2 regions of the Tumebacillus sp. BK434 genome follow, and region 2 is predicted to be linked to the other one. Evidence: riboswitches for the same ligand, from Rfam matches in the RefSeq annotation. Region 2 holds a riboswitch; the other holds the start of a gene.
The links. A riboswitch is a leader RNA that binds a small molecule or an ion and turns the genes downstream of it on or off. The one in region 2 is predicted to bind thiamine pyrophosphate.
Positions count from the first base shown of each region.

Region 1: linked by a shared signal. The riboswitch ahead of EV586_RS09930 (ECF transporter S component) and the one ahead of thiE (thiamine phosphate synthase) in region 2 are both predicted to bind thiamine pyrophosphate.

Region 1 is NZ_SLXS01000003.1:337,705-343,700, forward strand. It holds gene EV586_RS09920 (energy-coupling factor transporter transmembrane component T family protein) at 1-307, opposite strand, end outside; gene EV586_RS09925 (ABC transporter ATP-binding protein) at 300-1,898, opposite strand; gene EV586_RS09930 (ECF transporter S component) at 1,899-2,480, opposite strand; TPP riboswitch at 2,568-2,671, opposite strand; gene uvsE (UV DNA damage repair endonuclease UvsE) at 2,760-3,707, opposite strand; gene EV586_RS09940 (glutaredoxin family protein) at 3,726-3,989, opposite strand; gene EV586_RS09945 (transposase) at 4,079-4,378, shown strand; gene EV586_RS09950 (MFS transporter) at 4,396-5,622, opposite strand; gene EV586_RS09955 (FeoA family protein) at 5,931-5,996, shown strand, end outside.
Region 2 is NZ_SLXS01000001.1:1,039,877-1,045,872, forward strand. It holds gene EV586_RS03475 (histidinol-phosphatase HisJ family protein) at 1-618, opposite strand, end outside; gene EV586_RS03480 (thiazole synthase) at 666-1,445, opposite strand; gene thiS (sulfur carrier protein ThiS) at 1,466-1,669, opposite strand; gene thiE (thiamine phosphate synthase) at 1,666-2,301, opposite strand; TPP riboswitch at 2,377-2,495, opposite strand; gene EV586_RS03495 (hypothetical protein) at 2,545-3,027, opposite strand; gene EV586_RS03500 (CoA-binding protein) at 3,253-3,678, opposite strand; gene EV586_RS20965 (hypothetical protein) at 3,780-3,944, opposite strand; gene EV586_RS03505 (YhcN/YlaJ family sporulation lipoprotein) at 4,068-4,625, shown strand; gene EV586_RS03510 (ATP-binding protein) at 4,664-5,996, opposite strand, start outside.

The DNA.
Region 1 (5,996 bases), on a different contig from region 2:
AGCCGTTGTACAAGCCTTCTTCGGTGATGCGAATCCACGCCCACTCCCACCAGACCGTCTCGCCTTTGCCGTACGCGGCGAGCACCCAGGTCGTGGTCAGGAACAAGAGCAGGAAGGGCGACACGCGGACCAGAAACGTTTTCAGCGAGATCTTGGCCAGCGTCAGTGTGATGAGCACCGGGATCGCCAGCAGGTACAAGGTGGTCAGCGGGTCGCGCGAGAAGACGAGCAGGATCATGCACACGAGGTGCAGCAGCAGTTTCACCGACGGGTTGACCTGCCCGACAAAGCTGTTCGTCTCATGCATAGACACTTCCCTCCTCGAAAGCGGCTTTGCGGCGCTGATACTCGTAGGCGAGCGGCTCGATCAGCGCGGCGCGGGCGAGCAGTTGGGGCTGTGCAAACAGCTCCTGCGGCGTCCCGTCAAACAGCAGACCGCGCTCGGCGAACACCAGCACGCGCGAGGCCGTTTCGGCGACCAGTTCCACGTCGTGCGTCGCCATCATCACCGTCGTGCCCGCTGCGTTGCGCTCACGGATGCGGTCGACCAGTTCCCGCGTCGTGGCGGCGTCCTGGCCAAACGTCGGCTCGTCGAGCAGCAGCAGCTCCTGATTCTTGAGCAGCATCCCGGCCACGCTCAAGCGGCGCTTCTGCCCTTGGGACAGCGTAAACGGGTTCTTCGCAGCCAGCGCTTCCAGATGGAAATCGGCCAACAGCTGCGTCGCTTCCCGCTCCACCTGCTCCTGCGGCCAGCGGGCCAGCTTCCCGCCAAACGCGACTTCCTCATAGACGGTGTCGGCGATAAACTGGTGCTCCGGATTCTGAAAGACGAATCCCACCGTGTCATACAGCGCTTCCGGCTTGTACTTCCCGAGTTCCTTGCCCTTCAGCAGCACCTGCCCGCCGCTCACCGGCAGCAGTCCGCCCACCGCTTTCAAAAACGTGCTCTTCCCGGCCCCGTTCGGCCCCATCACGGCGATCCACTCGCCGGGCTGCACGCTGACATTGACGTCTGACCAAACGTCCGCTCCGCCCCGGTAGCTCATCCGCAGGTCGCGGACTTCGAGGAGCGGTTCCGTTTTATCCATCTGCTGTGGAACAGGAGGGGACGCCTGCAGCCGCTGTGCCAGCTGATGTGCCGGGTCGCGCAGCAGCTCTTCCCACGTCACCGGCCACATGCGCGGCGTCCAGATGCCGTAGTCGCGGATCGCCTGCGCATGGTCGCGCAGCACGTCCTCCGGCCGGCCCTCCCCTTGCAGGGAGCCGTCCGGCGCAAAGAGCAGCACCCGATCGATCCACTCCATGACGCTTTCCAGCTTGTGTTCGATGACGACGAGTGTCTTCTCACCGCGCAGACGGGCGATGTCCTGCAGCACGAGCCGGGTGTTCTCCGGGTCGAGCTGCGCGGTCGGCTCGTCGAAGAACAGCACCTCCGGCTCCAGCGCGAGCAGGCAGGCCAGCGCCAAGCGCTGCTTCAAGCCGCCCGACAGCTCGGAGATCGGTTTCTGCAAAGGCAGGTCGAGCCGCACCTCCCGCATCAGCCGCTCGATCTCGCTTCTCATCTGCGCGGGTGGAACTTGGCGGTTTTCCAGCGAGAAGGCGATCTCGTCTTCCACCGTCAGCATGCAAAACTGCGCATCCGGGTCCTGAAACATCACCCCGACGCGGTCCGGGCGGTACACGTCCCCTTTCATCCACGCTTCGATCGAACGCGGAATGATGCCCGACAGCACCTGCGCCAGCGTGCTTTTGCCGCTGCCGCTCGGGCCGAGCAGCAGCACCGCTTCCTTCTTTGCAATGCTCACAGTCATCTCTTTCAATACGGGGGTCTCACGGTCAAAAAATTGCACAGACACCCTTTCACAGCCGAGAAAGGGTGTCTTTTTCACATCATTCATTTAAAAGGGCTTCTCCATCTTCTTGCGAATGATGGCATAGTTGTTCAAGGCCCCCGTTTTGGCCAGTGCATCCACGATGATCTTCGCCAGCAGACCGCCCAGGATCGCGCCGGAGACGGTGCGGATGATGATCTTCATCAGCATCGGTGCGGTCGACAGCTCGGCCAGACCGCCGGTCAGCGCATCATAGCCCAAGCTCGCCAGCGCCGCTGCTGCTGCACCAATCATTAGCGTGCTGACATGGAAGTTGCGGTAGCGGAACAGGGCAAAGACCAGCTCGGTCGCCGCGCCTTGCGCCACGCCGTAGAGCAGGGTGGACAGCCCGTACGGCCCGCCCATGATAAACTCGCCAGACGCCGCCGCCACTTCGGCGATGAACGCCACGCCCGGCTTCTGCACGATGTACGCAGCGAGCACACCGGCGATGAACCACGTGCCGTATACGATCTCGCCGAGACCCGGATAGATCCCGTCCATCACGCCGTAGAGCGGCGCCCATGCGATGTAGATGAACCCGCACAGCACCGCCAGAATGACAGTAATCATGATTTCTCTGAAATTGACGACATAACTATTCTTCATGTCCCATTTTCCTCCTCGAATAACCGCCGGCCGCATAAAAAAATCTTCTCCCGAAATCCGGCAGAAGATGTATACACAAGACAAAGATGTCTGATGCCGTCACTTCCTCACGCCGGTATTACCCAGGATCGAGTGAAAGGGTTAGCACGGATCATGCTTCTCAGCCAAAGTTGGCACCCCTAGCAACTGCGCGCTATTCTGTTTTGACTTTCCTCACCCATTGTAGACTCAGGACAATCCGTTTGTAAAGGACATTCTGTCACGCCCCGCTACAACTTGCTACATCGTAAGCACCGCCCCGTCCACCCGCTTGATCCCCCGCACGTTCCCGAGGTCCTCGGCGAGCTTCAAGCAGGCAAGATCCTTCTGCTTCGCCTCCACCATCACGTCGACCCGCTCCAGCCCCAGCGCCTTGCACCCTTTTAAAAACGCGAGCAGCCGCTCCGGGTCGATATAGTCGCTGTGCGCACGAAAGTCATGCTCATCCTTCGGCGACGACACATGCATCTTGAACGGCTGCCCTTTCCACGTCGCTGCGATGCGCGGCAAGAGCTCCAGCGGGGGCTGTGTGCCGGGGTTGCACCAGTCGTGGTGGATGTCGAGCATCATCGGCTGCCCGAGCGTCTCGCAGGCTGTGAGCGTCTCTTCCGCCGTGTAGGTCTTGTCGTCATTTTCAAACGTCAGCCGGTTGCGCACCCGCGCAGGCACTTTGGCAAAATTGTCGTAGAGCCGCTGCATGGCGCGCTCCTTGTCCCCGTAGACGCCGCCGATGTGGATGTTCACTTTGTTCGTTTCGTCCAGGCCCATCCCGTCGAGCAGCGCCGTGTGATAGTCGAGGTCGACCAAGGCGGCCGCCACGACGTTGTCAGCGCCGTTGAGCAACGTGAACTGGTTGGGGTGCATCGTGACGCGGATGTCCTCCTGCCGGGCGAACGCGCCGAGGCGTTTCAACTCCTCAGCGTACACTTCGCGCACGTCGATCCCGACCTCGGGATGGGTCGCCAGCGGCACGAGCGACGAACTCATCCGGTACAGCCGGATGCCGTGCGCGGCGTTGAAATACAAGATGCGCTGCGTCGCCTGCAGATTCTTGCGCCCGACTTCGATGGCGCGGGCGATCGCTTCCTCGCGCGGGTGCTGCTGGAACCGTTTGTAGGTAAACGTCGAGCTCGGCGTGTTCTGATAGATCGCCAGCGCGATCGAAACATAGCCGATTCTCACCTGCATCATGACCACCTCACAGGCTTAGTCTGCTCGTGTTTGCCGTTTTTCCTCCAAATAGCGCCGCAGCCAGTGTTCGGCGATCTTCGAGACGAACGCCTCTTCCCCGTCCACGTGCAGCACCGGGATCTTGTCCCAGTATTTTGTATAGATCTCCTCATCGGTCGTAATATCAAACTCCGCCACCTCGAGCGGATAGGTCTGCCCTACCCGCGCCAAGATCGGCTTCACTTTGTCGCACAGCGTACATCCGTCTTTTGTGAACAGCGTCAGTTGAAAAGGCTTCATGCAAGTCAGACTCCTCCCCACAATCTCAGGAATACTTTACCACACAAAAGCACACGCTACCAAGACAACGCTTCGGAAAGGACGTACGCATGAACATCCTGCTCATCGCCGCGACCATACTCATCCCGCTGCTGCTGTTTTTCCTGCGCGAGCGCAGTTATGCCTGGCTCTTCGACCTGCTCGGTGCGCTGGCCGTGCTGCTGTTTCTGATCACCTCGGGGCTCGCGGTGCTGGAGATCAAGCGGATGAACACAGAGTTCACCACGCACATCCACGAGATCTTCAACAACTTGCTCTTCCTCGCTTCCTCCGGCTACCTTGGCGTCTACGCCTTGTACCGCCTGCTGCTGACAACGGCACGGGCACGAAAAAACGGGCCTTCCCGCTGATCGGGACTGCCCGTTTTCTATGCCTCTGCCTGCCCGGACTGCCTGGACTGCCCGGTCGACACGTTCGTTTTGCGCAGCCGCTTCAGCGACAACAGCAGTGTGGCGCCTGCCGTCAGCAGCCCTCCGTACACGAAGATCTCGCGCACCGAAAAATAGGCCTCGACCACGCCGGCCAGCGCCATCGAGCCGACTGTGCCCGCCATGAAAACCGTGTTGTAAAAGCCGAGCACGCGCCCGATGTATGGCTGCTCCGCTTCGGTCTGGATCAGCGTCGCCGACGCGATCATCGCCATCACCGAGAACATCCCTGTCCCGACCAGCACCAGCCATTCCGTATAAAACGACTCGGTCGTCCCGAGCAAGGCGATCAGCAGCGCATCGACCAGAATCCCGAAGCGCACGATCAGCAGCAGGTCAACTTTTTTCACTTGTGTCAGCGTGACCGCACCGAGCGCCAGCCCCAGTCCGATCCCCGCTTCCAGCCAGCCGAACTGCGTGTCGGTCACGCCGATGATGTCTTTGGAAAAGACGACGAGCAGCACGTTGAACATTCCGGAGACGATCATCGCCGTAAACATCACCGCCGTCGCGTTCAACACGCGCGGGAGTTTCCACATATAGTGTGCACCAGCGGAGAACTCCGCCCAAAATTGCTTCTTCTTGGCGCCCGCCCCCCGCGCAGTCGCACTCTTCGCCGCCACCGCCAGCAGCGACAGCGTCGTCGCCGAAAACAAAAACGTCAGCGCATCGACCACAAATGCGGCCGTATACGACCAAAAGCCGATCACCATCCCGGCCAGAATCGGGCCTGCGATCGCCATCACCTGCATCGAGGTCTGAATCTTGGCGTTATACCCGAGCAGCTCTTGCTTCGGAAACAGCTGCGCGATCAGCGCGCTCTGCGAACTGGAGGACGCGAAGCCGACCACCGCCACCACAAAGGTCAGCGTATAAATCCAATACACATGCGGCAAAAACGGAATCGACAGCACGACGCCAGCCCGGATCAGCTCACATACGATCGCCAGCCGGCGCTTGTCCAGCCGGTCGATCCAGACGCCCAAAAACGGGCCGAGCAACAGCATGGGCAAGTACGAAGCGACCATCACCTGGCCCACGCTGAGCGCCGAGCCGGTCTTCGCATAGATCATCAGAGCAAGCGCCAAAAAATGAAACGTATCGCCCAGCTTGGAAACTGAGCGGCCGGTCAACATCAGCCAGAAGTTGCGTTGCAATCCAGTCATCTCTAAATGCCCCTAGTGCAAAATTTACTGCGTTCTTATAGTAGTATGTAAGACTGTAACAGCTCTGTCAACAAAATTTCCTCGACAAATGTTGCACAAAGCTGGGAGTTCGTAATATTATTTAGAGAAGAGAAAAAAGTTTCCCACAACCAACTTTGTTGAGCCCGTCTAACTAGAGCTGTCACCAACGGCAGCTCTTGGCAATAAGATGACAGTGCCATCTTTTTTTAGGCGCAAAAGTTTCCCTCGTGCAAAAGAGTTGGTTCCAGATAACTATACAGGAGATGAACGGATGGGAGGTTTTGTTCATGGAGATCATTCCATTGCCTGAGCTTCAGATCGGCGAACGGGCGCGAGTGGTGTCTTTGAACGCG
Region 2 (5,996 bases):
CTGCACCGGCTTGCGCAGACCGGCCGTCGAGACTTCGATGCACTGGTCATGCAGCTTGAAATGGTCGGCCAGCCGGTTGTACCAGTCTTGCAGGAATGCTGCATCGTCCGGCTCATGTCCGAACACTTTGATCACGTCCGGATGGCCGATGATTTGGAACAGCTTCGATTCGGCAAGCTGCATCAGGATCGAGAAGTATTCCTCATACACTTCTTTGATGTCCCGCGCGTCCCAGATTGGGCGGTATTCCAGCAGGTCAAAGCCAAAGTCGCCGAGCCAGTGCACCGAGCCGATCACATAATCGAACGGGTAGGAGGCGAGAAATGCCCGCATCTGTTCATTGCGACCCGGAATGTAATCGAGCTCGATGCCGAATTTGACATCATGCCCCGCTTCTCGCGCCCCCATCACCATCTTCATGTATTCATCGAGATCTTCTGTGCGTTTCTTAGCCGTCCATTCGTTGTCGAACAAAGCTTGCGTCTGCAAAAAGCGATAGCCGTGCTCAGAAATGCCGAGCTCGGTGACACCGCGCTCCCGGGCGGTCGCAAGAAACTGCTCCAGCCATTCGACGGTGTAGGGCCCGCGTTCGGTATGGACATGATAATCGGTTCTCATTCTCGTCACCTCATTCTGCCAGATAACTCGATTCTAGCAGAAAATTGCTATTCGATCATCATTTCCATCGGCGAAGAAGCGTTGGCATAGCGCTTCTTCGGGATGCGGCCGGCCATGAAGCCTTTGCGCCCTGCCTGCACGGCCAGCTTCATCGCTTCGGCCATTAGCACCGGGTCGGATGCGCCGGCGACCGCCGTGTTCAAGAGCACCGCATCGGCGCCGAGCTCCATCGATTGCGCCACGTCGGCCGGAGAGCCGATACCCGCGTCGATGATCACCGGCACTTTGCCGGCGCACTCTTCGATGATGAACGACAGGTAGTGCGGGTTGAGCAGGCCGAGGCCGGAGCCGATCGGCGATGCGCCCGGCATGACCGCATGTGCGCCCGCTTCGACGAGGTGGCGTGCGAGGAGGGGATCATCCGAAGTGTAGGTCAGCACGGTGAAGCCTTCCTTGACCAACTGCTCGGTCGCTTTCAGCGTGCCGATCGGATCGGGCAGCAAGGTGCGCATGTCGCCGATCACTTCGACTTTGATCATGTCGCAGAGACCGGACGCTTTGGCGAGGCGGGCGATGCGCACCGCTTCTTCTGCCGTCTGCGCGCCGGCCGTGTTCGGCAGCAAGGTGTATTTTTTCAGGTCGAGCCGCTCCAGGAAGTTCGGATTGTTCGGGTTGTCGATGTTCAGACGGCGGATCGCAAAGGTCAGGATCTCCGTTTCCGAAGCGTCGACCGCCTGTTGCTGAATGTCGAGATCCGGGAATTTGCCTGTGCCGAGCAGCAGGCGGGAGTTGAACTCATACGTGCCGATTTTTAACGTGTTTGCCATGTTCTTGCACCTCTCTTTGTTTAATAGCCGCCGCCGACAAAATGGACGATCTCGATCTTGTCGCCGTCGCGTACCGCTGTCCCCGCGTATTGGTCGCGGGGCACGATGTTCAGGTTGTGCTCGATGACGATGATCCGCTCGTTCAAGCCGAAATGGCTGACCACATCGGCGAGCGTCTGCACGCTGTCCAGCACCCGTTCTTGTCCGTTGATAAGCAGGGTCATACGCGTGCCCCCCTTTCCTGATCCACAATGCTGCGAATCTGTCTGGCAGCCGCTTCCACATCGTCTGCCGCGATCACCGCCGAGACGACGGCGACGCTGTTCGCGCCGTTGCGGATGATCTCCGCCACATCGTCCGCCTTGATCCCGCCGATCGCCACAATCGGCAGGCGAACGTGTTGGCGCACCTCTTTCACCCCGGCGGGACCTACGACCGGCTCGGTGTCGAGCTTGGTCGACGTCGGTTTCATCGGGCCGAGTCCGATGTAATCGGCGCCCATGCGCTCCGCCGCTCTCGCTTCCTGCACGTTGTGCGTAGAGATGCCGACGATCTTGCCGGGTGCGAGCATTTCCCGTGCGGCCTGCAAAGGCAGGTCGCTTTGCCCGAGGTGGACGCCGTCGGCATCGACCGCGCGGGCCACGTCGATGCGGTCGTTGACGATCAGCCGCACGCCCGCTTCCGCCGTGATCCGGCGCAGCAACAGGCCCGCTTCGAGCAGTTGGCGGCCGGTATACTCTTTTTCACGCAGCTGAATGCAATCGGCGCCGCCCTGGATGGCCGCGCGGATCACGCTCTCCAGCGTCCGGCCTTGCAAAAAAGCATGACCGGTGACGACATACAATCTCGAATCCATGACCCACCTCCAAAAGAAAAAAGAAAAGCCGTCTCTGGCAGGCAGAGACGGCTTCATCACACGATCGATATGTGCGTATTCGCCATCCCGCTTCCCTACGCTGGCATTACCCAGTCGAATCAGGTTCCAAGGGTTAAAGGCAGACCCGCCTTCTCTCAGCCTCCTCGACTCAGGAAGCACCCCTAGGGGATTACACGCTTTTCATGATACCATCCGTTCCCTGAACTGACAAGAAGTTTCGCGCTAGTGCAGCTTCGGGATGGAGGTCAGGCTAAAGCCGATCACCTGATCGGCAAACAAGGTCAGTTGCGGGAGCGTCTGCTCCTGCCCGCCGCCTTGCAAGGTCACATCGCGCAGGGATAGAATCGGCGCGGTATCGAGCAGTTGGAGGTCCTGCTCCTCCTGTTCGAGCAGGGTCAGCAAGTCGCTGCGCAGATGCGTCACCATCGAAGCCACGTCCGGGCGCAAGGCGCCGTTCGCTTCCTTCGAGTAGCTCTGTGCATAAGAAGGCTGGATCTCGCTTAGCGTCCCTTCGAGCTTGCCAAATGCGGTGAGCAGCACCACGCGCGGCTTCGCGCCTTGAATCTCGAATCTTTTGATCAGCTTGGACAGCGCCTCCAGCGTCAGCCACTTCATCGAAAGGCGGTGCTGCATCGCTTTAGGAACGGTCGGAAACGCAGCGGCCGCCCCTTTTTTCTGGTCTTGCTCATTTTGTTCGTTCGCCATAACGCGCCTCCATCTTGTCCGCATTTCTACAAGATAGTATGTCCGATTGAATTCCGAACTAGTGCGTAATGGCTGCCACCGTTGAAATATCGATTTTCTCAGGCTTTTGGTAGGCCCCGAGAAACATGATCCCAATCACGCCGATACAACATAAAATAAGTGCTGCACGCTTCACAGGCCACACCTCCACCATTCAATTTTACTGATGGCTTCGGTTTTGTAAAGCTAGATTTTTGCTTGGCCGAGCAGACGGAAGTGCTCCACTTTCAAACATTTGTCCATCACGACGAGCAGCCCTGCTTCCTGCGCTTTTTTCGCCGCCGCTTCGTCGATGATCTCCAGTTGCGTCCAGACCGCTTTCGCCCCGATCTGAATCGCCTGGTCGACGATGCCCGCCACCTCGTGACTTCTGCGGAAGATGTTGACGATGTCGATCGGCCCATCAGCTTCCAGCAGCGACGGGTGCGATTTGCGCCCGAGCACCGAGTCGACCGTCGGGTTGACCGGGACGATCTCATAGCCTTGAGACTGCTCATAGGACGCCACTTGATAGCTTGCTTTCTCCGGATCGCCCGACAGGCCGACGACGGCGATTCTTTTGCTGTTTTTCAACAGGTCGATCAACTGCTCATCAGATGGATTTTGGAACATGGAATTGCCTCCTCGCATCACGTCGATTTTTGTGTTCGATGTTCCGACATGGTTCAACAATATTCTATAATATTTTGAATTGTTCCACGTGAAAACACAATTCACTCGATGTATTTCACACCGTACCGCCCCTTGCTGGTCCTATAAATGCCGACGTGCGAAGGGCTCTTGTAGCCGTTGGACCACCAGTCTTCCCGAAATCTTGCCGCCAGACACCCTGCTTGGAACTTGCTGTCGAATAATTTGCCGTAATACACCCAGCTCATGATCGTTGGCCGCTCTCCTTTGCTCCGGTTTTGCCTTAACAGTATTCCCCACGCGCCCTATAAATTTCAAGGCAAGGGGAGTTTCTTGAACGGGCAGACTATCTCAAAAGGAGGGAGTAGACGATGAACTTCATGAAAACCAGATCTTTGCTGGCCATCCTCACCGCTGTCGCGCTCGTCGGGTGCGGGAACCAGGGAGCCGCTCCCAAGCAGCAGGCGGGCGATCACGTGAACATCAAAACCACACCGGCGGAACAAAACCCCAACCGCCAGCAAGTCTCGGAGATCCACAAGCCGAACTACAAAGTGCGTGCACCGCAAATCGATGTGGCGAACAACGCGCCACCCAAAAGCACCGATCAGCAGGCGGACGATATCGCGAACATGCTGACCCGGCTGCCCGGCGTCGAGCGCGCCGCCGTGGTGATCACCGGCAAGACGGCGCTGGTCGGACTTGACCTGAACGCCAACATCACCGGCTCGCAGATCGACTCGATCAAATTCTCGGCCAAAGAAGCGGTCGAGCGCAGCGGCAAAGGCTACAACGCCCTCGTCTCCGCCGACCTCGACACGGTGACCCGTTCCCGCGCCTTGATCCGCGACATTCGAAATGGCAAGCCGATCGAAGGAATCTCCAACGAAATTGCAGACATCGTCTCCCGTCTGATCCCGGAGATGTAAAAAAAGTGGTGTTCCTGAGGAACACCACTTTTTCTGCGCTAGGCAGGCGCGATCGGCAGCAGCACATCAAACGAAGTGCCCCGGCCTACTTCCGAATCGACGACAATGTCGCCGTGATGGTTTTTAACGATGTTGTAGGTGATGGCCAGCCCCAGACCGGTGCCGCCTTTGCTGCGGGTGCGGGCTTTGTCCACCTTGTAGAAGCGGTCCCAGACATGCGGCAGGTCATCAGGCGGAATCCCTTCCCCGGTGTCTTTGACACAGACGCGCAGCACCATGTCTTCGCGGGCCATCGCCAAGGTGATCCGGCCGCCCTGCGGGGTATGGCGGAACGCGTTGTCGAGCAGGTTGGTAAACACCTGCTCCAAGCGGTCGCTGTCGCCGAGGACGGTCGCCGGGCGCTCGTCCGGTGTGATCTCCACCTGCAAGGCGACGTTGCGCTCATGCGCAACGGTGGTAAACTTGCGCCCGATGCGGCGGATCAAATGCTCCATGTCGATCTGCTCTTCATGCATTTGGAACTGGCCCGCTTCGAGCTGGGCCAGATCGAGCAGGTCATTGACGAGGCGGCGCATGCGGTGCGTTTCATCGAGGATGATGTTGGTCAGCTCTTCGCGCTGTTCCGGGTCGTCGCCGAACTCGTCGAGCAGCGCTTCGGAGTAGCCTTGCATCATCGCCAGCGGCGTGCGCAGTTCATGCGAGACGTTGGCGATAAAATCGCGGCGCATCTTGTCGAGCATCCGCTCATCGGTGATGTCGCGCAACACGGCCACGACCCCGCGCAGGGAGTCGCCGTCTTTTTCATAGAGCGGCGCCATCGTGACGACCAGCACGCGGCCTTGCCAGTTTAGCTCGTCGACCAGCGTCTGCCCGGTGTGCATCACCTGCTGTTCGCAGGCGAACAGGTCGCGGGGCAGCTGCTTGTCGGACGGGTTGCCGATCTCGGCGAGCTGCTGGGCGCGGATGAAGCGGCGCGCCGGCGGGTTGGCCAGCGTGATCGCCCCGTTCAGGTCGGCGGAGATCACGCCGTCTGTCATCGAAGTGATGATCGAGGCCAATTGCTCTTTCTCCCGCTCCAGATCGTCGATGTTTTCTTCCAGCTTGTAGGCAAGCGTGTTGAGCGTCACGCCCAGCCGCCCGACCTCGTCGCCGGTGACGACTTGGACTTTGCCGCTGAAGTCGCCTTGCATCATCCGCTCTGCGACTTTGTTCATCTGCACGATCGGGATCGACAGGTTGCGCGAGACGACAAAGGCCAGCCCCGTAGCCAGCACGATACCAAGGCCCGCCGAGAAGAAGAGCAGGTCCTGCACCTTTTCCATCGCCGTCGACGCTTCCACCGGCTGGATGACATACAAGAGTCCGGAGATC